3 regions of the Methylobacterium sp. 88A genome follow, and region 2 is predicted to be linked to each of the others. Evidence: predicted binding sites of a transcription regulator. Region 2 holds the regulator's gene; each other region holds the start of a gene.

Region 1 (9,757 bases), 1.9 Mb from region 2:
GTCGGAGATGCCCTCGACGCGCTTCTCCTTCACCAGCTCGGCGATCTTCTCCATGAGCGTCGCCTTGTTCACCTGATACGGGATCTCGGTGAAGATCAGCGCCTCGCGCTCCTTGCGCAGCTCCTCCACATGGGACTTCGCCCGCATGATGACCGAGCCGCGGCCCGTGGCGTAGGCCTGCCGCACGCCGGCGCGGCCGAGGATCGAGCCGCCGGTGGGGAAGTCGGGGCCGGGGACGTATTCGGTCAGCTGCTCGATGGTAAGGCCCGGATCGTCGATGAGGGCGATGCAGGCGTCGATGAGTTCGCCGAGATTGTGCGGCGGGATGTTGGTGGCCATGCCCACCGCGATGCCGCCCGCTCCGTTGACGAGGAGGTTCGGGAAGCGCGCCGGCAGAACCTTCGGCTCCTCGCGCGACTCGTCGTAGTTCGGCTGGAAGTCGACGGTGTTCTTGTCGATGTCGGCGAGCAGCGCGTTGGCGGGCTTGGCCAGACGCGACTCGGTGTAGCGCATGGCCGCCGGCGGATCGCCGTCCACGGAGCCGAAATTGCCCTGCCCGTCGATGAGCATGAGCCGCATCGAGAAGTCCTGGGCCATGCGGACCAAGGCGTCGTAGATCGATTGGTCGCCATGCGGATGGTAGAGACCGATCACGTCACCGACGATGCGGGCCGACTTGACGTATTTCCGCTCGGGCAGGTGCCCGCTCTCATAGGCCGAGTAGAGGATGCGCCGGTGCACCGGCTTCAGGCCGTCCCGCGCGTCGGGCAAAGCCCGGCTCACGATCACGCTCATGGCGTAATCGAGATAGGAGCGGCGCATCTCGTCGGTGATGGAAACGGGCTTGATGTCCGAGGCGGGCGGCGTCGCGCCGGCGCCGGTATCGTCTTTCTCTGCCAAGGTCTTCGATCTCTGCCTGTGACGGTCCCGGCGGGCCGGGTCCGCGTGGAGCGACGGGCGCTACGGAAAGTGGGGGGCGGGACGTTCCGCGTGACCTCGAAAAGGCCGGCCGCGTCACGTCCTGGCTCGGACGTCCGTCATACGCCATCCGGTGTCGCTACGCCACCGCCGGACATGTCGCGACCACATCGACAAAGCCCATGCGTCGCAAGCGCTTGCGATGCCGATTTCAGCGGATGAGCGCTCGTCGTTTCCAGGCCTCTTCCCCGGATGGGTGGAGGCTCGGCGGAACCCGATCCGGGGGGCTGTCGGCGTGTCGCGAGGTGGCCCAGAATGGTGGGGTCGGAGCCTCGTGCCCCTCACCCCGCCGCGGCGCCCGCAAAATCGGACATCTCGTAGAGCGGCCGGATCTCGATCTCGCTCGGGCCGGGCATCGGGTTGGGACAGCGCTTCACCCAGTCCAGCGCTTCCGCCATGTCCTTCACCTGCCAGAGCCAGAAGCCGGCGACGAGTTCCCCGGTCTCGGCGAAGGGGCCGTCGCTGACGGTGCGGGAGGCGCCGTCTAAGGCAACCTGCTTGCCCTTGGCGGAGGGGTGCAGGCCCTCGCCGGCGAGGAGGATGCCCGCCTTGGCGAGTTCCATGTTGAACTCGCCCATGGCGGTGAGCAGGTCGAGGGAGGGCATGATCCCCGCCTCGCTGTCCGCGGTCGCCTTGACCAGAACCATGACGCGCATCGATTCGCCTCCCCTGCTCGATCGCGCCCAGGGAAGCACGAAGACGTGGTTCGTGTGAACTCACCGACCGCTGGGCCGGTTACCCGAGATCATCGATCCCGCCGCATCGATCCACAGGGGCACCGTCATGCTCAATCGCCCGAAAGCCGTCGCTTTCGACATCATCGGTACGGTGTTCAGCATGGAGCCGATGCGGCCCGCCCTGGTGGCGATGGGCCTGCCGCCCCTCGCCCTGGACTTCCTCTACACCGCCGGCCTGCGGGACATGTTCGCCCTGGCGGCCACCGGCACCTTCGCGCCGTTCCAGTCCGTCCTGTCGGGGTGCCTGGACGAGGTGCTCGCCATGCACGGCCTCTCCGCCTCGCCGGAGGACAGGAATGCGGTACTCGGCATGATGAAGGCTCTTCCGCCGCACGAGGACGCCAAGGCGGCATTCGAGGTTCTGGCCGATTCCGGCATCCGGGTCTTCGCCCTGAGCAACGGCGCGGCCGCCACCACGACGGGACTGCTCCGCGCGGCAGGCATGGAAGGTCTCGTGGAGCGGGTTCTGTCCGTGGAGGAGGTGAAGCTGTCGAAGCCGCGCGCCGAGGTCTATTGCCACGCCACGCGGGCCGCCGCCCTCTCTCCGGGTGACATGGCGATGATCGCAACCCACCCCTGGGACCTCCACGGCGCCAGGATCGCCGGCCTCAAGACAGGCTACGTCGCTCGGGGTGTGCCGTATTCCCCTGCACTTGAGCCGCCGGACCTGACCGGGGAGACCCTGCTGGAGGTCGCATCGGCGATGGCGCGGCTCGCGCCGTCGCAACCCGACGCCTGATGCCTGTTCTCTATTAGGGAGCCCGTCCGTCCTCTCCATGAGCGGCTGCTGGAGTCACCCATCTGCTCGACGTCTGTTCCTCGGTTCACGAGGGGGCGATATGAGGCGCAACGGCACGCCCTCTCCTTCCAGGAGAGGGGACCCGCGCTGTCCGCGAGATATGTGACTATCGTAGCCGTGAGCGGACTTGGTGGAGGCCGATACACAATGCTTCCCGTCTGTCGGATGCCGATGACGGGAGCGGCAGATCCCTAGAACGGGATATCGTCGTCGAGGTCGTAATTGGGCTTCGACGAAGCCGCCGCCGGCCGACGCTCGCCGCCCGAGGAACGGCCGCCGCCGTATTCCCCGCCGCGATCGCCACCCCGGTCCCCGCCACGGCCGCCGCCGTAATCGCCGCCGCGGCTGATCTGGCCGCCGCCCTCGTCGTCGGCGCCCATCTCTCCGCCGCCGCCGCTGCGACCGTCGAGGAGCGTGAGTTCACCGCGGAAACGCTGGAGCACCACCTCGGTGGTGTATTTCTCGACGCCGGACTGGTCCGCCCATTTCCGGGTCTGGAGCTGGCCCTCGATATAGACCTTCGAGCCCTTGCGCAGATACTGCTCGGCCACGCGGGCGAGGTTCTCGTTATAGATCACCACCGAGTGCCACTCGGTCTTCTCCTTGCGCTCGCCCGAGGCCTTGTCCTTCCAGGATTCGGACGTGGCGATGCGCAGGTTGACCACGGGATCGCCGGAGGCGAGGCGCCGGGTCTCGGGATCGCGCCCGAGATTGCCCACCAAAATCACCTTGTTGACGCTGCCGGCCATGCCGCTCTCCTCTCGATCGATCTCACTGACGGAAAGGGCCTCACACGCCCTCCGTCCCGCTCGCCCTTCATGAACTTCGGACAGGCGGCCCGCAATCGGGAGGGCGAATTTGTCCCCACCGATCACAGGCCCATGTTCTATCTTTGTTCGTTTTGACGCGCAAGGATCCCGCGCCTGGCCGTCACGCGATCCGCACAAGCATCTTGCCGAAATTCCGGCCCTTCAGCAGCCCGATGAAGGCCTCCGGCGCCGCCTCCAGTCCGTCGACGATGTCTTCCCGGTGCTGGATGCGTCCATCCCGCAGCCAGGTTCCGACCTCGCTCAGGAACTCCTCCTCCTGGTCCGCGAAATCCCACACGATGAAACCGCGCAGGGTCAGGCGCTTGGTCAGGATGGCGCGCATGACGACGGGGCTGCGGTCCGGTCCCGGCGGCAATTCGGTGAGATTGTAGCCCGAGACGAGGCCGCAGACGGGGATGCGGGCGAAGTCGTTGAGGAGGGGCAGCACGGCGTCGAAGACAGGGCCGCCGACATTCTCGAAATACACGTCGATCCCGCCGGGACAGGCGGCGGCGAGCGCGCCGGGCAGGTCGTCGGTGCGATGGTCGACGGCCGCGTCGAAACCGAGCACGTCGGTGAGGTAGGCGCATTTCTCCGGGCCGCCCGCGATGCCGACGGCGCGCGCGCCCTTCAGCTTCGCGATCTGGCCGACGAGGGAGCCCACCGGCCCGGCGGCGGCGGCGACCACCACGGTCTCCCCCGCCTTCGGCTGGCCGATGGTGAGGAGGCCGGTATAGGCGGTCATGCCCGGCATTCCGAGGACGCCGAGCGCCGTGCTGACCGGCGCCGCCTCGGGATCGAGCTTGCGCAGGCCACGGCCATCGGAGACGGCAAAGTCCTGCCAGCCCCCGAAGCCGGTGACCACGTCGCCCTCATGGAAATCCGGATGCCGCGAGGCTGCGACCTCCGACACGGTGGCCCCGACCATGGGCGCGCCGATGGCGACGGGTTCGGCATAGGATTTCGCCGCGCTCATCCGTCCGCGCATGTAGGGATCGAGGGAGAGGAGACGGTTGCGGAGCAGCACTTCGCCCTCCCCCGGCGTCGGGGTGCGGTTCTCCTCGAGCCGGAAATGCGCGGCCGTCGGCTCTCCGTGCGGGCGGGAGGCGAGGACGATGCTGCGGTTCATAGCGACCATGATCTGACGCTCCGGTTGGGTTGAAGGATCTTCTGGACGGGCGTTCCAGTCTCAGGGGACATCTCGACAAGGCCGATCGGGCGCCGGTGTTCCAGCAACGAGGCCGAGGCACCGCCTGCGCCGAGCGGCGTTGACGCGCAAGGATTTCTCCCCCGCTCCGTCCCGATAGGACCGTCTCGATGACCCGCATGCTCCCCCTCGCCGCCATCGCCGCGATGTCCGGCTTCGCAGCGCCGGCTTCGGCCGACGACCCCCTCGCCGCCCATCGCTGGAAGTCGCGGGTGCTCGTCATCGTGGCCCCGGAAGGCGGAGATCCGCGCGTCGAGGCGCAGAGGCGCGAGGCGCGGGTGAGACGCGCGGATTACGCCGAGCGCGACCTCGTTCTGGTGGAAGCGATCGGGACCGGTGCCGAGGCGGACCGCATCCGTCATCGGTTCGGAATCGGCGCGGGGGATTTCCGCGTCGTTCTGGTGGGCAAGGACGGCGAGGCGAAGCTCACCGAGGCCGCACCGATCCCTTCGACCCGCCTGTTCTCGATGATCGATGCCATGCCAATGCGGAGGGATGAGAAGGGCCGGCGGTGAGGGCCGATCAATGAAACGCTCAGGACAGGACGGGCGACGTGGTTGCTTCACTCGCGCGAAGACGTCTGTTCGTCGATGCATCGACACGGCGAAAGCGGATCGGGACGGCATGGTGTCCCGATCCGGTCTGCGGATGATTGCAGCCCCCGGCCGTCGTTCAACTCAGGTCAGATGACGAAGACATCGTCCGTCAGGAGGGGGCTGGCCCCGCTGAAGCTTGAGATCACAACTGCCGACTCGGCGCCGCTCCCATCCTTGTCGTAGTACAAGGTTCGCGTGCTGGTGGAGTAGATCAGCCGTATGTCAGCGGTGGCGGCTGTCGTGCTCGACCCGATCTGAAACGTACTGGCGGAAACTTGCCCCTTTGGAAGGGTATTGAACACGTCGCCGTCCAAGTGAATGACGTCACCCGCTGCTCCTGCAAGACTTTGAAAGCCTAGGATTGAGTCGATGTTGGTTGCCGTCGGCAGGGTGCTGAACACGATCGTATCGGAATCCGTCACCGATCCTGAAAGAATGATCGTATCGGAGCCCGCCCCCCCATTGATGATGTTGTTGCCGGCGTTCCCCACGATGTAGTTGTCCAACGAGTTTCCGGTCGCGTTGATGTTGTCGATGCCGGCCAATGTCAGTTTCTCGATCTGCAGACCGGCGAGGGAGAAGGTTACCGCCGACGTCACCAAATCTGTCCCGCCGTTGGTCGCCTCCACGACTTTGTCGCCGGTCGAATCGACCGTGTAGGAATCGTTGCCCCCGAGGCCGATCATCACGTCGGCGCCCGCGCGGCCATCGATTACATTGGCATCGTCGTTGCCGGTCAGGCTGTTCGCCAGTGCATTGCCGGCGATACTCGAGCTCACGCCTCTTGCGATCACCGTAAGGACGAAGTTCTCGATGTTGTCGAACGTGCCCAGATCGCCATTCATGTTCGACCGGATCGTATCAATGCCGCCGTTCCTGCCCTCGACGAGGGTATCGCCGTAAAATGCAAGGATGACCTCCCCGGTAACGGGATCGGTTCTATTTTCGTAGACGGGTATGCTGATCACGTAGGTGTCGTCGCCCGTGCCGCCGACGAGGAGGTCCGAGCCCGCACCGCCATCGAGGTAGTCGTTTCCGTCTCCACCGTGGAACGTGTCCTCATCCCGGCTCCCGTAGAGACGATCGTCTCCAATGCCGCCGTAGACGATGCTCTCGACCGTCTTGCCATCGCGTCCTTCGTAGACGTCATTGCCGCCGCCCAGGGCGATGTCACCAATCATCGTCCCCTTGTTCACGATCCGGTCTGCGGCAACGTTGTTGTCGCCGCCATAGAAGCTGAACTGCTTGCCCTCAATGGAGCCCGTGTTCTTTACGACTAGGCCTTCGGTATCGCCCCCCGCAAGGGAATGAGCTATCCCGTAATCCGTGGCGAGGATGTCGCCCTTGTTCTCGATGGTAGATTTGGTCGCCTTCGAAACGCCCGACATGAGGATGCCGTACCGGTGGCCTTCGATGTCGCCGTCGTTGTAGACGAGGCTGGAATAGGCCGTGACCGAAACGCCGGCTCCGTTCACGGCGTCGATCTCGGCGCCGGAATAGATCCAGACGCGCTGATCGTGATCGACGGCCCTGTTGTCGCCGAGGCGAACCCCGTCGGTGTCGGCAATGATCCACCCTCTGTGCATGACGTCGTGGTCGCTGCCGAGGCCGCGTATGCCTTCGGCGTAGCTCGACGTGATCATGCCGTCGAGGACGACGACATCGGTCAGTTCGGTCGCAACCGGCGACAGTTCGATACCGGCCGCACCGACAGCCTCCGCGGCAATGTTGTCGCTGACGTATCGTGTGCCCATCGCCCCGCCCCTTTTCCCAAAGCCAACCTCTGATCGCCGCTGTTGCCGACTGCCGAAGGATCCCCCGGACATGTCGCGACGGTGAACTGCATCGGTCGGCAGCGTGAGCGTTACCAGGGTAAACGGACGGTCACATCACTCATCTGGGGGATAGGCTCGCAGGGCGGCCTGCGATGTTCCGCGACTATAGCGTCGACGTCACATCGTCTCAAACCCTCGCGTCGACGAAGGCATGGTCCGTCACGGGAATCACGTGGGCATCGTCGGGTGAACATTGTGACCCCGATAACGGCGATACCGTAGAAACAGAAAGAGGCCGCTTGAGGCGGCCCCTTCCGATCATTGTTGATACTCAGGATCGAGCGGAACCGTTCAGTAGCAGCGCTCGACCAGGATCCGGCGAGGTCCGTAGGGAGTCCAGCGGGTGCGCGGGACGGTGTAGCATTCACCACCGTATCCGCCGTAGGCGGCAGGAGCATAGCCGTAGCCATAGGCCGGGTATCCGCCATAGCCACCGTAGCCGCCATAGAGTCCGCCGGCGGCGAGGCCGAGGCCGACACCGAGGCCGAGACCGCCGAGGCCGTAACCGTAGCCGCGGCCGTAACCGCCGCGCCAGCCGTAGCCGCGATGTCCACCCCAGCCGCCGCCATAGCCGCGGAAGCCCGCGCTACGGAAACCGCCTCCATAGCCGCGGAAACCGCCGGCGTGTCCACCCCAGCCACCATGGCCGCCATGCCAACCACCGTGACCACCACCCCAGCCGCCGCGGGCTTCCGCCGTCGCCGGGATCATCGCCAGAGCGCCGACCATCGCGGTCGCTGCCAGAACAATGCGTTTCATCGTCTTGTCTCCAAAGACAGGTTCTTGTCCCCAGTGGTTATAGAACACCCAGGGTCCATGAACAGTTCATGGCACATTTTGTCCCGCACGCGTTGGGCCGATCACAGGTCGGTGAGAGCGGCGGTCGGCACGCCTTGAAAACGCCTCCCGTTTCGGGCGAGGACACCGCGCGCCACCTCGTCCGCACGGGAGGGCAGATGATGGCTCCGCCTCGGGATTCAACGATGATGTCACTGCGACGCGCATTTGCCGGAGCCATGCTGTTCGCGTTCGCTGCGGGTCTCGCTCCCCAGCCCGCGCGGGCCGCGCCCGCCGCCGCGTCGCCGTGCAAGGCGGTTCAGTCCGAGGGCGAGACCTTCACGGTCTGCACGGTGGATCTGCGCCGCGAGCGGGTGCGGGTGTTCTGGCTCGGCGCCGACGGTCTGCCCTATTCGTCGCTCTCGACGCTGGGGGAAAAGATCGGCCCCAAGCTCAGCTTCGCCATGAATGGCGGCATGTACGACAAGGGCCAGGCGCCGGTGGGCCTCTATGTGGAGGAGGGCCGCGAGATGAAGGGCGTCTCCACCGCCAACGGGCCGGGCAATTTCCACCTCAAGCCCAATGGCATCTTCTACGTGAAAGGCGAGCGCGCCGGCGTCGCCGACACGACTCGCTTTCTGCGCCAGAAAATCAAGCCGGATTTCGCCACCCAATCGGGGCCGATGCTGGTGATCGACGGCAAGATCCACCCGAAGATCTCCACCGACGGGCCGAGCCAGAAGATCCGCAACGGCGTCGGCGTCCGCGACGACGGCCGCACCGCCATCTTCGCCATTTCCGAGCGCCCCGTGACCTTCGGTTCCTTCGCGCGGCTGTTCAAGGACACGCTCGGCTGCGCCAACGCCCTGTTCCTCGACGGCAGCGTCTCCAGCCTCTACGCGCCGGGTATCAACCGGTCGGACATCAGCCGGCCGTTGGGGCCGCTGGTGGGGGCGGTGGCGAAGTAGGGCGGGCGGATCAGGCCAGCCGTGCCCGCTTGCCGAAGGCGACCCTGAGCCGCGCCTTTGCGAGTTCGGCGATCTCCGTCATCGATTCGATCCGCACCATCGGCATCTCCGCCCCGATGAGGCTCGTCGGCTCGAAGCTGAAGAGCAGGTGGCGCACGCCGATCTCCAAAGCCGTCACCCCGTCGGACTGGGTGAGATCCTCGCCGAAGATCTCGATGAGCGGCCCGTCCGGGTCGCCCTTCTCGATCTGGATGATGAAATAGCCGGCGGGTTCCTCCTCGTCGTCCGCGCCGGAGATCAGGCTGATGCCGTTCTCCTCGTCGTAGCGGACGCGCTGCACCGTGATCGTCGTGATGTCGTCGTCCATTGTCTTTGCCTGAAATCGGGTCAGCGTTGCCCGAACTGGGTATCGCGGAACAGGGTCTTGAACTGGCGCGGCTGGCAGCGCCAGTACTGCTTGGGCGCACTCACCTGGGCGCCGAGCTCGGCCGCCGCATGCCACGGCCAGCGCGGATCGTACAGCATGGCGCGGGCGAGCGAGACCGCGTCGGCCTTGCCCTCGGCCAGGATCGATTCCGCATGGGCCGCCTCGGTGATGAGACCGACCGCGATGGTGGTGAGCCCGGTCTCGGCCTTCACCCGCTCGGCGAAGGGAACCTGATAGCCGGGCGAGAGCGGGATCTCCTGGCGGGTGGAGAGGCCCCCGGTGGAGACGTGGATCGCCGCCGATCCGCGCCGCTTGAGCGCATGGGCCAGTTCCACCGTCTCGTCGAGCGTCCAGCCGCCCTCGACCCAGTCGGTGGCCGAGACCCGCATCCAGACCGGCTTGCCCGCCGGCACGACTTCGCGCACCGCCTCGAAACATTCCAGCGGAAAGCGCATCCGGTTCGCGAGGCTGCCGCCGTAATCGTCCGTGCGCTGGTTGGAGAGCGGCGAGAGGAACTGGTGCAGCAGGTAGCCGTGGGCGCCGTGGAGTTCGAACCCGTCGATCCCGATGCGCAACGCGCGCTTGGCCGTCTCCACGAACCCGTCACGGATGCGCTTCAACCCC
Region 2 (9,757 bases):
TCTTGGTGTCGAGGGTGATCGACCGCTTGTTGTGGTTCAGCATCGTGAAATAGAGGCTGTCCACATCGGGAATATCCTGAAGCTGCTGGCGTGTCGCGTCGCCAACGCCCGGACGCTCGACCTTGATCACGTCCGCGCCGAACCAGGCCAGGAGCTGGGTACAGGTCGGGCCGGATTGGACATGGGTGAAGTCGAGGATCTTCACGCCTTCGAGGGCATTCATAGGACTCTTCCGCGTTGAAGGGCGTTCGGCGGATATGGGCACCGACCGCCCCAGCGTCGCTGACGCGGGAGCGGCCGGATGGACCGATGGCCTACTTCTTCTTTTTCACTGCGCTCTGCGGGTTGAGGCTGCCGATATTGCCGCTCTCGGTGCCGGCTTCGGGGTCGATCACCGCGTTGATGAGGGTCGGGCGGCCCGAGTCCATCGCGGCGTTGACGGCCTGGGAGAGCTCGTCCGGCGTGGTCGCGTTGACGCCGTCGCCGCCGAAGGCTTCCATCATCTTGTCGTAACGGGAATCCCGGACGAAGACGGTCGTGCCGGGGTCGCGGCCGGTCGGGTCCGTATCGGTGCCGCGATAGATGCCGTTGTTGTTGAACACGACGATGCAGACCGGCAGGTTGTAACGGCAGATGGTCTCCACCTCCATGCCGGAGAAGCCGAAGGCGCTGTCGCCCTCGACGGCGAGGACGGGCTTGCCCGTTTCCACGGCGGCGGCGATGGCGAAGCCCATGCCGATCCCCATGATGCCCCAGGTGCCGACATCGAGACGCTTGCGCGGCTGGTACATGTCGATGATGCCACGCGCCAGATCGAGGGTATTGGCGCCCTCGTTGACGAGGATTGCGTCGGGCCGCTCGGCGATGATGGTCTTCAGTGCGCCGAGCGCGCCGTGGAAGTCCATCGGCGTCGAGTTCTTGCGCAGCTTCGACGCCATCTTGGCGAGGTTCTCCTCCTTCTTGGCGGAGATGGCATCGGTCCAGGATGTCGGCGGGGCCTGCCAGTCACCCTTCATGCCGTCGAGGAGCGCTGAGACGCAGGAGCCGATATCACCGACGATGGGGGCCACGATCTCGACATTGGAGTCCATCTCTTTCGGCTCGATGTCGATCTGGATGAACTTCTTGGAGCCGGGGGCGCCCCAGGTCTTGCCCTTGCCGTGGGAGAGCAGCCAGTTGAGACGCGCGCCCACCAGCAGGACGACGTCGGCCTCCTTGAGGACGAGCGAACGGGCGGCACCCGCCGATTGTGGATGGGTGTCGGGCAGGAGGCCCTTGGCCATGCTCATGGGCACGTAGGGGATGCCACTGGTTTCCACGAGAGCCCGGACCTCGTCATCGGCCTGCGCATAAGCTGCCCCCTTGCCGAGAACGATGAGGGGGCGTTTGGCGCTCTTCAGGACATCGAGTGCGCGCTTGATCGCCGAGGGGGCCGGCAGCTGGGCCGGGGCCGCATCGATGACCTTGACCAGGGATTTGGCGCCGGCCTCGGCCTCCATCACCTGGCTGAACAGTTTGGCGGGCAGATCGAGATAGACACCGCCGGGTCGGCCGGACACAGCCGCACGGATGGCACGGGCGACGGCGATGCCGATATCGGCGGCATGAAGCACGCGGAAGGCGGCTTTGCAGAGGGGCTTGGCGATGGCGAGCTGGTCCATTTCTTCGTAATCGCCCTGCTGCAGGTCGACGATCTCGCGCTCGGACGAGCCGGAGATGAGGATCATCGGGAAGCAATTGGTGGTGGCGTTGGCGAGCGCCGTCAGACCGTTGAGGAAGCCGGGGGCCGAAACCGTGAGGCAGATGCCGGGCTTCTTCGTGAGGAAGCCCGCGATGGCGGCCGCATTGCCGGCATGCTGCTCATGGCGGAAGGAGATGACACGCATGCCCGCAGCCTGGGCAAGACGACCGAGATCGGTGATCGGAATACCGGGAACACCGTAGATCGTATGAATATCGTTGAGCTTCAACGCATCGATGACGAGATGAAAGCCATCGGTGAGCTCAGGCTCCGCCGAAACGTCGACAGCGATTCTCTGGGCCAAAGCGGACATCGTGTTCTCTCCCTGGTTCTTTGCTGTTTTGTTATGATTTGCGACCCGCTGGGCAGACGAGCCGATGAGGTGACGTCCCCATCGTGGGGCGGCGGGGGCGTCCACGGCCGCACGTCTCGGCGAAACCGTATTTTTCTTAAGTCAGACCGAAAAAATTATGACCTCCTCAAGCAGAAAGCTCATGCTTATCTTGAAGACCGTCCGTAAACCTCCCGACCGAAGGGCTAAGGAACGTAATGCGTTATAATGCGTGTCCCTACGTCGACAGCGTGCTGGGATGCCACCGCCAATCCGCCGAAGCCTCATCACGACCTCGCTCAGGCCGCCTTACAGTCGGATCACCCTCCGCATCTCTCGACAATTGGTGGCATACCAAATACCAACTGTCAAACCATTTTGCATGATCTTGCCGGTTTGGTCGGGCTTCAGCGATTGCGCGGCACTCAAACGAACGAGACGATGGCGAGTGCGGCATCGCCGCGGCTCCAACGACCGAATGCATGTCCTCCGGATTGCTAGGACAAGAGATGCCACTATTCTTGTGTTGAAGGATTTCTTTGCCCCGAAGCGTTCCTTGTATTTCGAACGCGGGTTTGGCATGCTTCACACCAAGTGTGCTCGACCCTGTGTGCGAGTTGAAATCATTCTAGGTGTCGAAAATGGTCAAGACGGATACGTTTCAAGTAAAGCCGATCGTTGCGACTTCGAGCTTGCGTGCATTGGCCTACGACGCGCTCAAGGAAGCAATCACGAATATGAACATCTATAATCAGCGCGAGGAGGTGAGGCTCGACGAGAGGAAGCTGTCTCTCAACCTGGGAGTGAGCCGCACCCCGGTGCGCGAAGCGCTGACGGTACTCGAGCAGGAAGGTTTCGTACGGTTCGAGGCCCGGCGCGGCGTCTTCGTGATCAAGAAGTCGAAGAAGGAGATCGTCAGCATGATCCAGGCCTGGTCGGCCCTGGAGAGCATGGCCGCTCGCCTCGCCTGCGAGCGAGCCACAGACGAGCAGTTGCACTGCCTGCGCGAGCATTTCCCGGAATTCTACGAGGGTCGTCCGTCGGATCATCTCGACGAGTATTCGGAAGCCAATATCCGCTTCCACCAGAAGATCATTTCGCTGGGCCAGTGCGACGTCATCAAGGACATCACCAGCAATCTGCTCATGCACGTTCGCGGCATCCGCAACACGGCCATGCGCCAGGGCGACCGTGCCGCCAACTCGATCAAGGAACACGTGGCGATCATCAAGGCGCTGGAGGCGCGCGACGCGGAACTTGCCGAACGCCTGGTGCGCGAGCACGGCCTCGGCCTGGCCAGCCATGTCGAGAAGTACGGCGACTATCTCGACTGAACGGCATCGTCGCCGGTTTCTGGTCGCTGCGACCGCCAATGTCGGCGAACGAGACGGGACATCCGGCTTCGGTCGGATCGAAGCGCCTGTATTGGCTCGCCGATCCGTCACAGTGATCGAAACGAATCCCCGATTCTGCGGCGAAGCCAGCGACCGGTGGCACCGTCGCTATTGAACGACCACGCCGAGGCGATCAGCTCGCGGGGTGGGATGTCGTCGGGATGGAGCCGACTTGCGAGGCGCGAACCGCCAGCCGGGCTCCGGCGCCGGGATGCCAGCGAATGTCCGCCCAGGAACAAACTCTACCACCGCGTTAACGGAACCCTTGCAGAACACTTCCAGAACGTCTACCATGTTCGTGTTTTGTTTCAGCGGCGTTAGTCGCGGCCATTGGCTTCAGTGGAAGAGTGATCTGTATGTTGACGCGTAAGCAGCTGGATCTTCTCCAATTCATTCAGCAACGGATGCAGGAGAGTGGTGTCCCGCCCTCGTTCGACGAGATGAAGGACGCGCTCGATCTCAAGTCGAAATCGGGCATTCACCGGCTGATCACGGCCCTCGAAGAGCGTGGGTTCCTGCGGCGCCTGCCGAATAGGGCCAGGGCGATCGAGGTGATCCGGATGCCCGAAAGCCTGACCGGCGCCCCCGCGCCGAAGCCGGCTCCCGCCGGCGAAGTCCGCCGCTTTACGCCCAGCGTCGTCGAAGGCGGACGGTCCAAGGCGACGCCATCTATGCGTCCGCCTACGACCCAGGCTCAGGACGAGAGCGGACGGGCCATCACCATCCCGGTCATGGGTCGGATCGCGGCCGGTACACCGATCTCGGCGATCCAGAACCAAAGTCACTCGGTCACGTTGTCTCCCGACCTCCTGTCGGGGGGCGAGCATTATGCCCTCGAGGTGCGCGGCGATTCGATGATCGAAGCGGGTATTCTCGACGGCGATCTGGTGGTGATCAAGAAGCAGGACACCGCGAATACGGGGGACATCATCGTGGCCCTGATCGATGATGAGGAAGCCACTCTGAAACGCCTGCGTCGTCGCGGTTCCTCCATCGCCCTGGAGGCCGCCAACCCCGCCTATGAGACGAGGGTGCTGGGTCCCGACCGCGTACAGATCCAGGGTCGCCTGGTCAGCCTCGTCCGCCGCTACTGAGGCCGGTCCGAGGGCGTGTCCGGCAATGGGTCGCCTTCGTCGATCTCGGGATCCTGTAGTTTCGCGGTCTCGGCCGGTGTCGAGGGTACAGGCGAGGCATCGGCCATGACCCGCCGCCACGGAGGCCGGACGTTCGGCGCGCGTGCCGATGTCGCGACAGGACCATCCGGCCCGAAGCGAACGGCCGTCGCCCCTCGCTCCGCCAGGAACGCCCGATCGACGATGAGGCCGGCGCGGCATCCTTTGGGAGCGTCGCGGCGGGCTATGATGATGCTTGCCCTCTCACAATCCTCGGCAAAGGCCCGCTTGTCCTTGACAAGCGCCACGATGCGCCGCGTCTCCGTCCCTGCGGTGCAGCCGACCGCATCGCAACGGCCTTTCGTGGAGGCGGATACGGCACCGGCCTTCCGAGAATCGCCGTCCGCCTTGAGCCATTGTTCGAGGACGAAGGCGGGCGGGTTTCCGAGGATTGCCAGCCGGCCGTCAGGGTCGCGCAGGGCCGCGCCCCCACCCTCCCGGTCGATATAGAGGTCGTAGCGCGGTGGCGTGGCGGCGAGGGCGATGCCGAGGGCGGCCGGAGCGAGTCCGATCCAGCGCAGCCCCGACACGGGGAGTGTCAGCAGGAGCAGGGCGAGGGCCAGCAGGCAGAGGGCCGTGCTGCCATAGGCCGGCACGACGAGGGTGGCGTGGCCAAACCCGCTGATCCACCCGGAGATCGTGAGCATCCCCCGTACCGCGAGCCCCATCGCCCACCAGACCGGCTGATCGAGGGCAAAGGGGTAGGCGAGGATCCCGAGCACCGCCGCCGGCATCACCGCCAGAGATACGAGGGGCAAGGTCAGCGCGTTGCCGACGATGCCGAACGGCTGGACGGTCTGGAAATGATAGGTCGCGAACGGCGCCGTCGCGATCTGGGCGACCATGGTCGTCGCCAGGGTGCCGAGGACCGCGACGGCGAGGAACCGCCATGCGCGGGCCAAGAGGCTGGCGCCTTCGCGTGGCGGCATCCAGCGATTGAGCGTGCCCGCGCAGGCGATGAGGCCGGCCACCGCGCCGAAGGACATTTGGAAGCTCGGGCCGAGTAGCCCGTCGGGCTCGCGCGCGAGGGCGATCAGCGCGGCCAGGGCGAGGTTGCGCATGCTGAGCGCGGGACGATCTACGAGGATCGCGCCCAGCATCACGAGGGTCATGATGAGCGATCGCTCGGCGGCGATGTCCCAGCCCGAGAAGACGCAATAGGCGGTGACGCCGACCATGGCGAAACCGGCGGCGATCTTCTTGATCGGCCAGATGAGGGCGAGGCCCGGGACGAGGGCGAGGAGCGCGCGAACGAGCCAGAACACCACTCCGGCAGCGAGTACCATGTGGAGCCCGGAAATCGAGACCACGTGGTAGATCCCCGCCGCGCGCAGGACATCGTTGGTCTCGGCATTGATGAGGCCGCGCTTGCCCGTCACCAGGGCCGCGGCCACCGCGCCGGCCTGCCCGCCATTGGCATCGGTGATCCGGCGGGTCAGCGCGTTGCGCGCATCGTCCACGGCAGCGGCGAGCGAGACCTGCCAGGGCAAGGGTCTCGGCGGAGGCTTCACCTCGATCTTGCCCACGAGGGAGCCAACGGCGCCGATCCCGCGAAAGTAGGCATCGCGCGCGAAATCGTATCCGCCGGGCCGGGCCGCCTCGGGCGGGGGCAGGAGCCGCGCCGTCGCCGAGATGTAATCGCCGGGCTTCAGGGTGAGCGCCTTTTTGTAGGACACGCGAACCCGCGTCGGCCGGCGATCCGGCGTCAGGGTGCCGAAACTCTCCACGAGGACGATGAGCCGCGCACCGACCTCCCGCTCGTCGAGGGCTTCCACAAGGCCGGTGAGCGGCGCGATGGTCGTCCGGGCCAGGACGGGCGCCGCCACGATCCGCAGGCGCAACACAGCGGCCGAGAAGCCGAGGAAGGACGCGGCGAGTCCGAGAACCAGAGCGAGGGCGACGGGCCTTGAACCGAGGAACGGTACGGCGGCCGAGAGGGCGAGCGCCACGAGGAGCGGTGCCGCCAGCGATGGCTCGCCGTGGGTGGCGGTGAAACAGACGAGAATGCCGAGGCCGAATGCGACGGCGAGCCAGGGAAACAGGCGGCGCTGTTCGGATTCCTCCGCGAGCCCGCCGGCGAACCAGCGTTTTGCCGCCTCTACCATAGCCGACGGGGATCGCGGACGGGCCAGGCCCGCAAACGTCGCGCCCTTTGCTCGCGCGCTGGCCTGGGCCATCTGCCGCTGCGTCTCCCTCAGGGCTCACCCTTTTGGAGAGAGCCCGCACGAGCGGCACCGCCTCCGCCTCGCGACTCGGCGCCACGTTTTCTTAACGTCACCGCAAACGCATGCTACATGCGCCGATCCGGGCCGGTCGATCCGCCCTCCCACCTTCACGCACAAGTTTAGCCGCCCGATGTCGTCACCCGTCGTTACGCGTTTTGCCCCCTCCCCCACGGGGTACCTGCATATCGGGGGAGCGCGCACGGCGCTCTTCAACTGGCTCTATGCCCGCCATTTCGGCGGTCGCATGCTGCTGAGGATCGAGGATACCGACCGGGAGCGCTCCACCCAGGGCGCCATCGACGCGATCCTCGAAGGGTTGCGCTGGCTCGGCCTGGATTGGGACGGAGACGTCGTATACCAGTTCGCCCGCGCGGATCGGCACCGCCAGGTCGCGGAAAGCCTGCTCGCCTCGGGCAACGCCTATCACTGCTATGCGACGCCGGACGAGCTCACCGCCATGCGCGAGGCCGCGCGGGCCGAAGGCCGCCCCATGCGTTACGATGGCCGCTGGCGCGACCGCGATCAGACCGAGGCACCGGCCGGCGTGAAGCCGGTGATCCGCCTACGCGCTCCGTCCGACGGCGAAACGGTGGTGGAAGATCAGGTCCAGGGCCGCGTGACCTGGGCCAACAAGGATCTCGACGATCTCGTCCTGCTGCGCTCCGACGGTAACCCCACCTACATGCTCGCCGTCGTCGTCGACGATCACGACATGGGCGTGACCCACGTGATTCGCGGTGACGACCACCTCACCAACGCCGCCCGGCAGGGACAGATCTACGACGCGCTCGGCTGGTCCGCGCCGATCATGGCGCATATCCCGCTGATCCACGGGGCTGACGGCGCCAAACTATCGAAGCGTCACGGGGCACTCGGTGTCGACGCCTATCGCGACCTCGGCTACCTGCCCTCGGCCTTGCGCAACTACCTCGTCCGCCTGGGCTGGAGCCATGGCGATCAGGAGGTGTTCTCGACCGAGGAGATGATCGCCGCCTTCGAGCTGAAGTCGATCGGCCGCTCGGCTGCCCGATTCGATTTCGCGAAGCTCGAGAATCTCAACGGGCTCTACATTCGCGGGGCGGACGATGCCGTGCTGATCGATGCGATCGAGACGATCCTTCCGGTGCTCGCTCCCGATCGCGGATTGCCCACCGCCTTGTCGCCCGAGCTTCGTGCCAAGCTCGGCGCGGCGATGCCCGGTCTCAAGGAGCGCGCCAAGACCCTCGTGGACCTCCTCGACAGCGCCTATTACCTCACCGCGTCGCGTCCCCTCGGCCTCGACGACAAGGCGAAGGCCCTCTTGAGCGAGGAAGCTCGCCAGCGTCTCGCGGCGATCCTGCCGGCCCTCGCCGACCTGCCGGAATGGAACGCGGCCAGCACGGAGGGCGCGGTGCGCCGCTTTGCCGAGGAAAACGCGCTCAAGCTCGGCCTGATCGCCCAGCCATTGCGGGCCGCGCTCACGGGGCGCGCGACCTCTCCGCCGGTCTTCGACGTCATGGCCGTGCTCGGACGCGAGGAGTGTCTGGGGCGCCTCGGAGATCAGGCATCCTCGACCTGATCACAGACGCTCGACGGGTGACAGATCGGCCCGGTTTTCGCTTGCGCGGCCGAGTGGCGAGGGGGATCGGTTGTAGGCGGTGTGCCGATCCGCTAACCCGATAGGTGTGTGAGCACCTGCAGCAAAAGCCTGTTCGTGCGCGCCGGTCCTAAGTGGCGGATGTCGCCATTCGGGCCGGCGCTACCCTCTGCCAAGGTCTGCCTTCTGCCAAGAAAGGGTCCACGTCTCCATGAGCGCCACCAGCACGATCTCCGTGGGCGACAACCAAGTCGATCTTCCGATCAAGACCGGTACGATCGGACCCGACGTCATCGACATCGGCAAGCTCCACGCCAAGACCGGCATGTTCACCTTCGATCCCGGGTTCACCTCCACCGCGTCCTGCGAATCGAAGATCACCTATATCGACGGCGACGCCGGCGTCCTCCTGTATCGCGGCTACCCGATCGAGCAGATCGCCGAGCAGGGCGACTTCCTCGAGACGTGCTACCTGATGCTGTTCGGTGAATTGCCGACGCCCGCCCAGAAGGCGGATTTCGACTACCGGGTTACGCGCCACACCATGGTGCACGACCAGATGAACCGCTTCTTCCAGGGATTCCGCCGCGACGCCCACCCGATGGCGATCATGGTCGCCTGCGTCGGCGCGCTGTCGGCCTTCTATCACGACTCGACCGACATCTCGGACGACAAGCAGCGCATGATCGCCAGCCTGCGCATGATCGCCAAGATGCCGACGCTCGCGGCGATGGCTTACAAGTATTCCATCGGTCAGCCCTTCGTCTACCCGAAGAACGACCTCGATTACACCTCGAACTTTCTGCGGATGTGCTTCGCGGTTCCCTGCGAGGAGTTCGTCGTCAACCCGATCTATGCGCGCGCATTGGACCGGATCTTCATCCTCCACGCCGATCACGAGCAGAACGCCTCGACCTCCACCGTGCGTCTGGCCGGCTCGTCGGGCGCCAACCCCTTCGCCTGTATCGCCGCCGGCATCGCCTGCCTGTGGGGGCCTGCGCATGGCGGCGCCAACGAGGCGGCGCTCAAGATGCTGGAAGAGATCGGCACGCCCGATAACGTGGTGAAATACGTCGCCAAGGCCAAGGACAAGAACGACCCGTTCCGTCTGATGGGCTTCGGTCACCGCGTCTACAAGAACTACGATCCGCGCGCCCGCATCATGCAGAAGACGACGCATGAGGTCCTCAGCCAGCTTGGCATCAAGGACGATCCGCTGCTGGAAGTCGCCGTTCAGCTCGAGCAGATCGCCTTGAAGGACGAATACTTCATCGAAAAGAAGCTCTACCCGAACATCGATTTCTATTCCGGCATCACC
Region 3 (9,757 bases), 490 kb from region 2:
TCAGCGATCTCGGCCTCGTCGTGGTCGATGAGGAGCACGAGGCTGCCTACAAGCAGGAGGACGGGGTCCATTACCACGCCCGCGACATGGCGGTGGTGCGCGGCCGTCTCGAGAACTGCCCGGTGGTCCTCGCCTCGGCGACCCCCTCCATCGAGACCAAGGTCAATGCCGAGAAGGGGCGCTACGCCCATATCGTCCTGCCCGAGCGGTTCGGCGGGCGGCGGCTGCCGGACATCCATGCCATCGACATGCGCCTCGACATGCCGGAGAAGGGCCGCTTCCTCGCCCCGCCCCTGGTCAACGCCGTGCGCGCCACCATTGAGGCCGGCGATCAGGCGCTCCTGTTCCTCAACCGCCGTGGCTATGCACCGCTCACCCTGTGCCGGGCCTGCGGCCACCGCTACCAGTGCCGCAACTGCTCGACTTGGCTGGTGGAGCATCGCTTCCGCCGGGCGCTGGTCTGCCACCAATGCGGCTATGCCGAGCGCCGGCCCGACGCCTGCACCGAATGCGGCACGTTCGACAACCTGACCCCCTGCGGTCCGGGGGTGGAGCGCATCGCCGAGGAGGTGGCCGAGCTGTTTCCCGACAAGCGCGTGATCGTCCTCTCCTCCGACTTTCCCGGCGGGGCCGAGCGCCTGCGCGCAGAGTTGCAGAGCGTGGCGGATGGGGAATGCGACATCGTCATCGGTACCCAGCTCGTCGCCAAGGGCCACAACTTCCCGCATCTGACCCTGGTCGGCGTGCTCGACGCCGATATCGGCCTGACCTCCGGCGATCCGCGTGCGGCCGAGCGGACCTTCCAACTGCTCCAGCAGGTGACGGGCCGTGCCGGGCGCGGCGACAAGCCGGGCCGTGCACTGGTCCAGACCTACCAGCCGGATCATCCGGTGATCGCGGCCCTGCTTTCGGGCGACGCTACCCGGTTCTACGAGGAGGAGATCGCCTCGCGGGAGGCCGCCGGCCTGCCGCCGTTCGGGCGGCTCGCCGCCCTCATCGTGTCGGCAAACGAGCGCGAGGTGGCGGAAGCGCATGGACAGGCCCTGGCGCGGGCCGCCGAACCGCCGGAGGGCATCATGGTGCTTGGGCCGGCCGAGGCCCCTCTCGCTCTGATCCGAGGACGCTACCGGTTCCGGCTGCTGGTGAAGACTGAGCGGGCCGTCGATCTCCAGGCCTATCTGCGCGACTGGCTCGGGCGCGGGCCGAAGGTTCGCGGCAACGTGAAGGTCGCCATCGACGTGGACCCCCAGAGTTTCCTATAAGTCTGGTCCGACGTTCGCATGGTGCGTTCGACCCGACCAGGAGTGCTGCACGTGCTGACCTACACCAAGACACCGGACTCGAACGTGGCCGAAATCGTCGTCGACGGCCAGATCACCGATGAGGACATGAACACCGTCATCACCGCCATGCAGGCCGATCTCGACAAGGGCGGCAAGCTCAAGCTGCTGGAGGACGTGCGCGAGTTCAAGGGCATGGAGCCGGCGGCCTTCTTCAAGGACGTTCGCTTCGGCCTCGCCATGATGAAGGGCGTCAGTCACGTCGCCTTGGTCACGGACGCGTCCTGGCTGCGCATGGTCGCCGACACGTTCGGCAAGGTCTCGCCAGCCAAGATCAAAACCTTCGACCGCGCCCATATCGACGAGGCGCGGAGCTGGCTCGCTGCCGCCTGAGGAAGCCTATTCGGCCTGGGCGGTGCGCGTGGTCTGACGCCGCGCCGTCCAGCGCCCCGAGCAGAGCGGGGAAACCTTCCAGGTTCCACTGCCAGAACGGGCCTCGAGCCGGCCGGAGGCCGCGCCGTTTGCGCTGCCATTCGAGACATTGAGCCCCACCGTTCCATCGGTGCCCACGCGACCTGTCATCGTAGCCCGGTCCGCCGACGAGATGAGCCGAACCTGACCGTCCTGCACCGAGACCGAGTAGCTGTAGCGGCTGTCGCAGATGCCGGTCTCGGTTACGAGCTCGACGGACCACGCGCCATTGAAATTGCCGCCCTCGCGGCTGACGGCCGGTTGAAGATGAGCGGATGAGAGTCCGGCTCCGAGCGCCAGCACAGCCACGAGTTTCGACATGTTTCCCCCTGAGTTGAGACAATTCGCAGATTCCCATGGGCAGCCTTTCGGCGCTCTTGATAGGAACCATGCGTTTTGTGAGTTGATGGATTGTATAGATCTTTGATGCTCAGGGCAAATTTATGGCATCGGCCAAGGTAAGCTTCGCCGTTATGGTAGGCAGATGGTGGCGAATGCTAAGGCGAAATGGCGAATGGGGGCGTACAAATCAGGCGCGATATGAATTGGCGTGCAAGCTATAGCCGAGCCGGTATCGCTTCGATGTTGGCAATGCTTCGGTGTCGAGCGATGGCACCTCCGATCAACGCTCGTTTTAACGATCGAAATAGGCCTGCAACGCGTCGCGGTCCTGCGTGATCGGCAGCGTGAGGAGGGCCAGCACGCGGGCCTTGTCCGGCGACAGGTCGTCGGCGAAGACGGCGCCCTCCGCCTTCAGGGTGCTCCCGCCGCCAGGGAAGCCGTAGACCGGCAGGGCGCGGCCGTTCTCCAGTTTCGTGGCGATGATGATGACGACACCCTGGGCGATGGCGCACCTGATCGCGGCGAGGAGCGCGGCATTGACGTTGCCCATGCCGAGGGCGGCCACCACGATCCCTTCCGCGCCGCTCTCCACGGCATGGTGGACCTGACTGCCATCGGCACCGGCATACATCGCCACGATGGCGATTCTGGCGAGCCGATCGGGTAGCGGCAGGGTCTGCCGCCGCAAGGGCGCCCGGCGGATCACCACGCGATCCTCGTCGATGGAGCCGAGATAGCCGGTCTCGCCCGAATGGAAGGTCTCCACGTTGTGGGTGTGGGTCTTCCTCACGTCACGCGCCGCATTGATCGCGTGGTTGAGCGTCACCGTCACGCCAAGGGATGCGGTGGCGGGCGTGAGGATCTGGCGTACCGCATTGAGGAGGTTGCGGGCGCCGTCACTGTCGCGGTCGGAGGCGTTGCGCTGCGCGCCGATGACCACGACCGGCTTGTCGCTGCGCAGCGTCAGATCGAGGAAATAGGCGGTGGTGTCGAGGGTGTCGGTCCCATGCAGCACCACGACTCCGGCGATCTCGGGATCGGCGAGCAATCCCTCGACGGTCCGTGTCAGCGAGGGCCACAGGTCCGGGCCCATCTCCGCGCTCGGGATGTTGGAGAACTCCGTCACGGTGATCCGCGCGAGCTTTTCCAGGCCCGGCGCGGCGGCGGCGAGGTCGGCTCCGGACAAAGCCGGCACCGGTGCATGGGTCACCGGGTCGGTCTTCATCGCGATGGTGCCGCCTGTGGCGACGATGGCGACGGTGGGGAGAACGAGGTCCGTCACCGTTCGCCTCAATCGTTCAGGGGCCGCGCCTCTTCGGGCAGCATGATCGGGATACCGTCACGGATCGGGTAAGCGAGCTTGGCCGAACGGCTCACCAGTTCCTGGCGGACGGAATCGTATTCCAGCGTCTGCTTGGTCAGTGGGCAGACCAGGAGTTCGAGGAGCTTGGGGTCGACGCGCGTGGCTTCCACGGCGGTGGGGATTTCGTCGGTCATCGTCATTCTCCTCGGGTCGCGGCTTCACTGCAGGGTCGGCTCGGACCCCGATCCGCGCACCAACTCCATCTCGGTCACCGCAATCAAGACTTCAGCGCGGGTCTTGAGGTCGGCCGCCTCCAGCATCGCCTGTTTTTCGCGCGAGCCGAACGGGCTCATCATGCAGAGCGCGTTGACGAGGGCCTCGTTGGGCGCCTCGTCTATGCCCGCCCAGTCGACCTTGAGGTCGTTCACCTCGACGAAGTCCTTCAGTGCCTTGAGGACGCCTTCGCGGTCTACCGCGTCTTCGCCCGCTCGCGGTTCGAAGTCGCTGAGGAAATCGTCGTAGGAGACCTGGCAGCGACGGTAACGGGTGGTGGTCGCGAGTTCGCCTTCGACGCGGAACCGTGCAATGCCAGTAAGCGAGATGAGGTAGCGCCCGTCGCCGGTCTCGGCGAATTGGGTGATCCGGCCGAGGCAACCGACGCGAAAGAGCTTGGGCGTCATTGGCGACGATCCGCTTTCCACGTCGGGCTGGATCATGCCGATGACGCGATCGGTCCTCAGGGCATCGTCCACCATGGCGAGGTAGCGCGGCTCGAAGATGTTCAGCGGCATCTGTCCACGGGGCAGGAGCAGCGCGCCGGGCAGGGGGAAGACCGGGATGACGCCGGGGCAGTCGCCCGGTCCCTTGTAGCCCGCATGGGTGCTCATCGCGTCTCTCCGCCCCGGCGTTGATGCGTCATGCGAAGACCAGCGTCGACAGTCGCCGCCGGCCCCGGATCGAAGCCTTGTCCATGAGGCCCCAGGCCTCGAAGAACGTCAGGAGCTGCTTGCGGGCCGCCCCGTCGTTCCAGGTCTTGTCCTGCCGCTCGATCTCGATCAGCTCGTCCACCGCCTCGTCGCGCTTGCCTAGACCGTTGAGGCCGAGGGCGAAATCGAACCGGGCCTGGAAATCGGCGGGATCGGCGGCGATGCGCTGCTGGAACACGCCGAGATCACCGAGGGAGGCCGCCTGTTCGGCGAGCTCCACCGCTGCGCGGATGCTCGCCAGAGCCGGGTCACCGGCCTTCGCTGGCGGCGCCATGTCGAGAATCTGGCGCGCGTTTGCGACCTCGCCGGAATCGAGTTGGATCTTCGCGAGGGCAGCCAGGGCCACGAGGTTCTCCGGCTCCTGCCCGAGGACGGCGGCATAGAGTTCGGACGCCCCTGCCATGTCGCCTTCGCCGAGGGCCGCTTCGGCTTCGGCCATCATCGCCTCCACCGGCGTCGGGCCGGCGGGACCGGCGAGCCTGGCGATGAATTCCTTGATCTCGCTTTCCGGCAGCGCCCCGACGAACCCGTCCACGGGACGTCCCTTGTCGATGGCGATGACGGCCGGGATCGATTGCAGCCCGAGCTGCTGGCTGATCTGCGACCAGATCGCCGGATTCTCGTCGATATTCACTTTGGCGAGGATGACGGCGCCCTTGGCGGCGGTCACGGCCTTCTCCAGCAAAGGAGTCAGCTGCTTGCAGGGGCCGCACCATGTTGCCCAGAAATCCACCAGAATTGGCTGCTGCAGGGAGGCAGTGATGACCTCGTCGCGAAACGTCGCGGTGGTGACGTCCTTGATGAGGTTTGCGGGACCGCCGGCGGGGCTCGCCCCGGCGGTGGAAACGTCGTTCAGCATGCCATCCTCAACTCTCGCACTCGGATCGACGGAACGGATGCCGCCGGTGGCCGATCAGATTCGTCCAAGCCCTAGATGGGCGCCCCGGATCAACTGGACCAGAGCGGTACTCGGGCTATTCACACCATCCCGGCCTCTAAGCGCTTCGGCCGTCTCGCAGCACCACCGCCTCAGGGTTTCGGCGCGCCGGGGGGCGTTTTCGCGTCCGTGACGAAACGGGCCTCGTAGCGTCCCTTGGCCGAGGTCGCCTCGCAGGTGATCGCGGTCTTGCCTTCCTGCGGGTTGCTGAAGCTGCACGACCCGACAGCCGCTAGCGGTCCGCGAACCACGCCCTCGTCGGTCTTCTCGCCGGGAACGACGAGATTGATCGGCTGCAGAGCGTCGGTTTCCTCCGTCCGCTCCTGCTGTGCCCCACTGCCGCTGAAGCTCAGGGAGCGGCCGTCCCAGGCGGAGAAGTCGAAACTCGTCCGGTTGCGGGACACGGTGTTCATCATCGTGTCCTTGCAGTTCTGGGTCACGTCCAATCCCGCCACGATCAGCTTCTCGCATGTGCCCTCGAGCTTGATCGCAGTCTGGGCGCCCGCAGGACTTGCCAAGGCGACAAGGACGGCGAGGGCGGGCAGGATGAGGGCGGATGGTGTCTTCATGGCGCTGATGTATGTCCGTGGTCGGATCTGTCGAGGGCAATGTCGCGAAGGTCGCGGCCTCATGTTCCGAAGCGTAACGCCCTGTCGTTGGGAGCGTCGAGATCGAGCTCTGGACCTTTCGGCACGATCCCCGTCGGATTCAGGCTCGGATGACTCCCGTAATAGTGCTGCTTGATGTGGATGACATTCACCGTGCCGGCGATGCCGGGCAGGGTGTAGAGGTCGCGCAGGTAGTGCGAGAGGTTCGGATAGTCAGCGATCCGGCGCAGGTTGCACTTGAAGTGCCCGACATAGACCGGATCGAACCGCACCAGAGTGGTGAACAGGCGGATGTCGGCCTCGGTCAGCGTCGCGCCGCACAGGTATCGGGCCTTGCCCAGCCGCTCGTCGAGGGAATCGAGTTCGGCGAACAGGGCGTCGAAGGCGTCTTCGTAGGCGTCCTGCGTCGTCGCGAAGCCGGCCTTGTAGACCCCGTTGTTGACGGCATCGTAGACGCGGGCGTTCACCGCATCGATCTCGCCGCGCAGGGCTTCCGGATAGAGGTCGGGTCCGGTGCCGCCGAACGCGTCGTTCAACATGCGGATGATCTCGGACGATTCGTTCGAGACGATAGTGCGGCGCTGCTTGTCCCAGAGGACGGGGACGGTGACGCGACCGGTGAAGTCCGGCACTGCCTTCAGATAGACCTCGTAGAGTCGGTTCGCGCCGTTCACCGTGTCGGGTGTGGCGCCCGGTGAATCGCTAAAGACCCAGCCTTCCGATCCCATATGCGGATCGACCACCGAGACCGTGATCGCCTCCTCCAGCCCCTTCAGCGCGCGCACGATGAGGGCACGGTGCGCCCAGGGGCAGGAAAGCGAGACGTAGAGGTGATAGCGGCCGGCCTCCCAGCGAAATCCGCCCTCGCCGGACGGGCCGGGCTCGCCGTCGGCGGTGACCCAGTTGCGGAACTTGGCATCCGTTCGCTTGAACCGGCCGCCGGTGTCCTTCGTGTCGTACCAGGTATCCTGCCAGGTGCCGTCGACCAGCAATCCCATCCGTCGTCTCCCACCAGACCCGCCGATAGCGAGATGAGCCATGTGCGGCTTGTCGGAAAGAGCAAAATAGCGGGAACAGGTCTGCATCCGCACGGTTTGCCGGCGATGAGTACCTTGCCCGACGCGCCCACCGCCGATCCGCTGATCCTTACCCTGGAGATGGACCCGGAGACTTTCTTGCATTTCGACGGGTTGAGACGGCGGCATTTCCCGAAGAAGCTCAACGTCATCCCGGCCCATGCCACACTGTTCCACCACCTGCCGGGCCTGGATGAGGAGGGGATCGCCGCGACCCTTTCCGAACTCACGGCGGAGCGCGAACCGGCGGAGGTCGCCGTCACCGAACTTCACTTCATGGGCCGCGGCGTCGCCTTCGCCCTCGCCTCCGACGCCCTGTCCCGGCTTCGAGACGAGATCGCCCGGCGTTACGCGGATGTTCTGACCGCACAGGACCGGCAGGGATGGCGGCCCCACGTCACCGTCCAGAACAAGGTCGCGCCGGACGTCGCCCGCACCCTGCATCATACGCTGGAGCGTGATTTCGAACCGTTCAGCTTCACCTCGCCGGGGCTGATCCTCTGGCGCTACCTTGGCGGGCCGTGGCAACAGCGGGGACGCTTCGCCTTCGGGCGGCATCGATGATCGAGGGACGACGAACCGATGACGAAGACAGCAGCATGAAGGCGCCGCTCCCGACCTATCTCCAGCATCCGCTGTTCAGCCACGCCACGGCCCTGTGGCTCCGCCTGCGCCTCAACGAGGTCGGCCCCCTCGTGGCGCTGCTGGGCGTGAGCTTCCTCGGCTACGCCTTCTTCTTCCTCGCCGACGAGGTCGGGGAGGGCTCCACCGAAGCGCTCGACCGCAAGATCCTGCTTGCCCTGCGCAACCCCGCCGACCTGTCGGACCCGATCGGGCCCCGCTGGCTCGAGGAGACGATGCGCGACATCACGGGACTCGGCAGCGTCTTCACCATCACCTTCGTGACCCTGAGCGCGGTCGCCTATCTGGCGCTCACCCGGCGGCACCGCATCGCCGCCTTCGTGCTGGGCGCCATCGGCGGGGGATTGCTCGTCTCGACGGTGCTGAAGATGTTCTACCATCGGCCGCGGCCGGATCTCGTCCCCCACGGCATGGACGTGTTCACCGCGAGCTTCCCCAGCGGCCACGCGATGATGTCGGCCATCGCCTACCTCACCCTGGCGACATTGCTGGCCCGTGTGGACCAGAACCGTGCGGTGAAGGTCCTGATCCTCCTTCTCGGTGTCGGGATGACGCTCATCGTTGGGGTGAGCCGGATCTATCTCGGTGTGCACTGGCCGAGCGACGTGCTCGCCGGCTGGTGTATCGGCGCGGCCTGGGCCTCCCTGTGCTGGTTCATGGCGCTGATCCTTCAGCGAAGAGGCGAAGTCGAGTCCCCCGATCCTCCGCCGGGCTGACCTTGCCCAAAGGTTTTGTTGGCAGAGTGAGTCCGGCGGGCGGCGCGAGGGGAACGCTCTTCACGCGATCCCATCGTGAACCGCCCCTTGCCGCATTGCGGCCCATCGCTGCCCTGACCTATGGTCCCGCCGATGAAGCTCACCGTGCCCGAACCCGACCTGCCGTATCGGCCCTGCGTCGGCATCATGCTGATCGCTCCCCGGGGGAGCGTCTTCATCGGCCGTCGCCGTCAGGAGGCGGGGCCGGAGCATGTCCAAGGAGACCGCGCCTGGCAGATGCCGCAGGGTGGGATCGATGAGGGCGAAGATCCTCTCGCGGCGGCCCTGCGGGAACTGCACGAGGAAACCAACGTCTCGGCCGGTTCGGTCGTACTCCTCGGGGAGACACCCGGCTGGCTCGCCTACGATCTGCCGCCCGCCGTACTGAAACAGACCTGGAAGGGCCGGTATCGCGGACAGACGCAGAAGTGGTTCGCTTTCGGTCTCGTCGGGGACGAGACTGAGATCGACGTGCTTTCGCCCGGCGGCGGCTTGCACAAATCCGAGTTCGATGCCTGGCGTTGGGAAGAGATGGACGGGTTGGCCGACCTCATCGTGCCGTTCAAGCGGCCCGTCTACGAGGCCGTGATCGCCCAGTTCGCAGTCCTTGCCGGGTGGAGCGAGCAGGCGCAGAGGGCTGCCCCATCGCGATGATGCGATTGTGGTGGATCCCCATTTCCCTGATTCTGTCGTGGTTCGTCTACACGCTGACGCCGCTCTGGATGCTCTATGATCTGGCCTCGGCGGTGCAGGCACGGGACGTCGGGTATGTCGAACGGCACGTCAACTTCCGCATCCTGCGCCAATCCATGATCCGTCAGATCTCGGCCGCCGCCTCTCAGCCGAGGGGCGAGGCCGGTGCCGAGGTCGAGCTCTCGCGGGATCGACAGAGGCTGATCGAAGCCGCGGCGGCCCTGGCCGAACCTCTGACCGAATCCCTTGTGACGGCACAGTCGGTCATCGATCTCCTCGATGACGGTATTCCGCAATCCCTCGATATCGGCCTCCGCGGCGGCGATGCCGAGCATAGGAGCGACGTTCCCGCCGGATTGAGGATCGACACGATTTCTCGGCTGATCCCGTACTACCTCTCCTCGGAGATGCGGGGATTCCGCACCCTCGTCATCGCCGTGCCTCCCGAAGCGTCGCGGTCGCAGCGGTTCCGCCTGCGCCTGCGCCTGCGGGGGTGGTCTTGGCGGCTGGTTGAGATCGAACTACCGAGCGACCTGCGTAACCGCATCGCCAGCAAGGTGGCCCGCGTCCGCAATCATCCGGACCAGGATGCCGTACCGCCGCCCACCCCGCCCTGAGCAGCTTTACACCCGACGACCTGCGACACTCCGAAGATTTGAGTGGG

Evidence for each region. The regulator LexA, encoded in region 2, represses DNA repair genes until DNA is damaged. The targets are predictions, from matches to a motif close to TGTTCNNNNTGTGTTCNG.
Region 1: a site for LexA is predicted at 3,397-3,414, ahead of ssb (single-stranded DNA-binding protein). Genes of this name have one in related genera too.
Region 3: a site for LexA is predicted at 6,986-7,003, ahead of A3OM_RS0118235 (2'-5' RNA ligase family protein). Genes of this name have one in related genera too.

The regions. Positions count from the first base shown of each region.
Region 1 covers NZ_AQVT01000001.1:1,428,558-1,438,314, reverse strand. Annotated here, with positions in the region: gene gyrA (DNA gyrase subunit A) at 1-900, opposite strand, end outside; gene A3OM_RS0106925 (YciI family protein) at 1,260-1,634, opposite strand; gene A3OM_RS0106920 (HAD-IA family hydrolase) at 1,762-2,454, shown strand; gene ssb (single-stranded DNA-binding protein) at 2,706-3,263, opposite strand; gene A3OM_RS0106910 (NADP-dependent oxidoreductase) at 3,445-4,461, opposite strand; gene A3OM_RS0106905 (DUF4174 domain-containing protein) at 4,641-5,045, shown strand; gene A3OM_RS0106900 (calcium-binding protein) at 5,213-6,880, opposite strand; gene A3OM_RS0106895 (hypothetical protein) at 7,253-7,720, opposite strand; gene A3OM_RS0106890 (phosphodiester glycosidase family protein) at 7,945-8,706, shown strand; gene A3OM_RS0106885 (hypothetical protein) at 8,717-9,073, opposite strand; gene A3OM_RS0106880 (NADH:flavin oxidoreductase/NADH oxidase) at 9,094-9,757, opposite strand, start outside.
Region 2 covers NZ_AQVT01000001.1:3,321,116-3,330,872, forward strand. Annotated here, with positions in the region: gene frc (formyl-CoA transferase) at 1-223, opposite strand, end outside; gene oxc (oxalyl-CoA decarboxylase) at 315-2,054, opposite strand; gene A3OM_RS0115940 (GntR family transcriptional regulator) at 2,714-3,406, shown strand; gene lexA (transcriptional repressor LexA) at 3,823-4,560, shown strand; gene A3OM_RS0115950 (ComEC/Rec2 family competence protein) at 4,554-6,815, opposite strand; gene gltX (glutamate--tRNA ligase) at 6,994-8,421, shown strand; gene gltA (citrate synthase) at 8,651-9,757, shown strand, end outside.
Region 3 covers NZ_AQVT01000001.1:3,810,596-3,820,352, reverse strand. Annotated here, with positions in the region: gene A3OM_RS0118280 (primosomal protein N') at 1-1,262, shown strand, start outside; gene A3OM_RS0118275 (STAS/SEC14 domain-containing protein) at 1,314-1,673, shown strand; gene A3OM_RS0118270 (hypothetical protein) at 1,680-2,072, opposite strand; gene A3OM_RS0118265 (asparaginase) at 2,386-3,375, opposite strand; gene A3OM_RS0118260 (Trm112 family protein) at 3,384-3,590, opposite strand; gene A3OM_RS0118255 (LON peptidase substrate-binding domain-containing protein) at 3,615-4,283, opposite strand; gene A3OM_RS0118250 (co-chaperone YbbN) at 4,312-5,241, opposite strand; gene A3OM_RS0118245 (hypothetical protein) at 5,412-5,888, opposite strand; gene A3OM_RS0118240 (glutathione S-transferase family protein) at 5,948-6,925, opposite strand; gene A3OM_RS0118235 (2'-5' RNA ligase family protein) at 7,031-7,567, shown strand; gene A3OM_RS0118230 (phosphatase PAP2 family protein) at 7,603-8,361, shown strand; gene A3OM_RS0118225 (RNA pyrophosphohydrolase) at 8,482-9,054, shown strand; gene A3OM_RS0118220 (DUF2939 domain-containing protein) at 9,054-9,710, shown strand.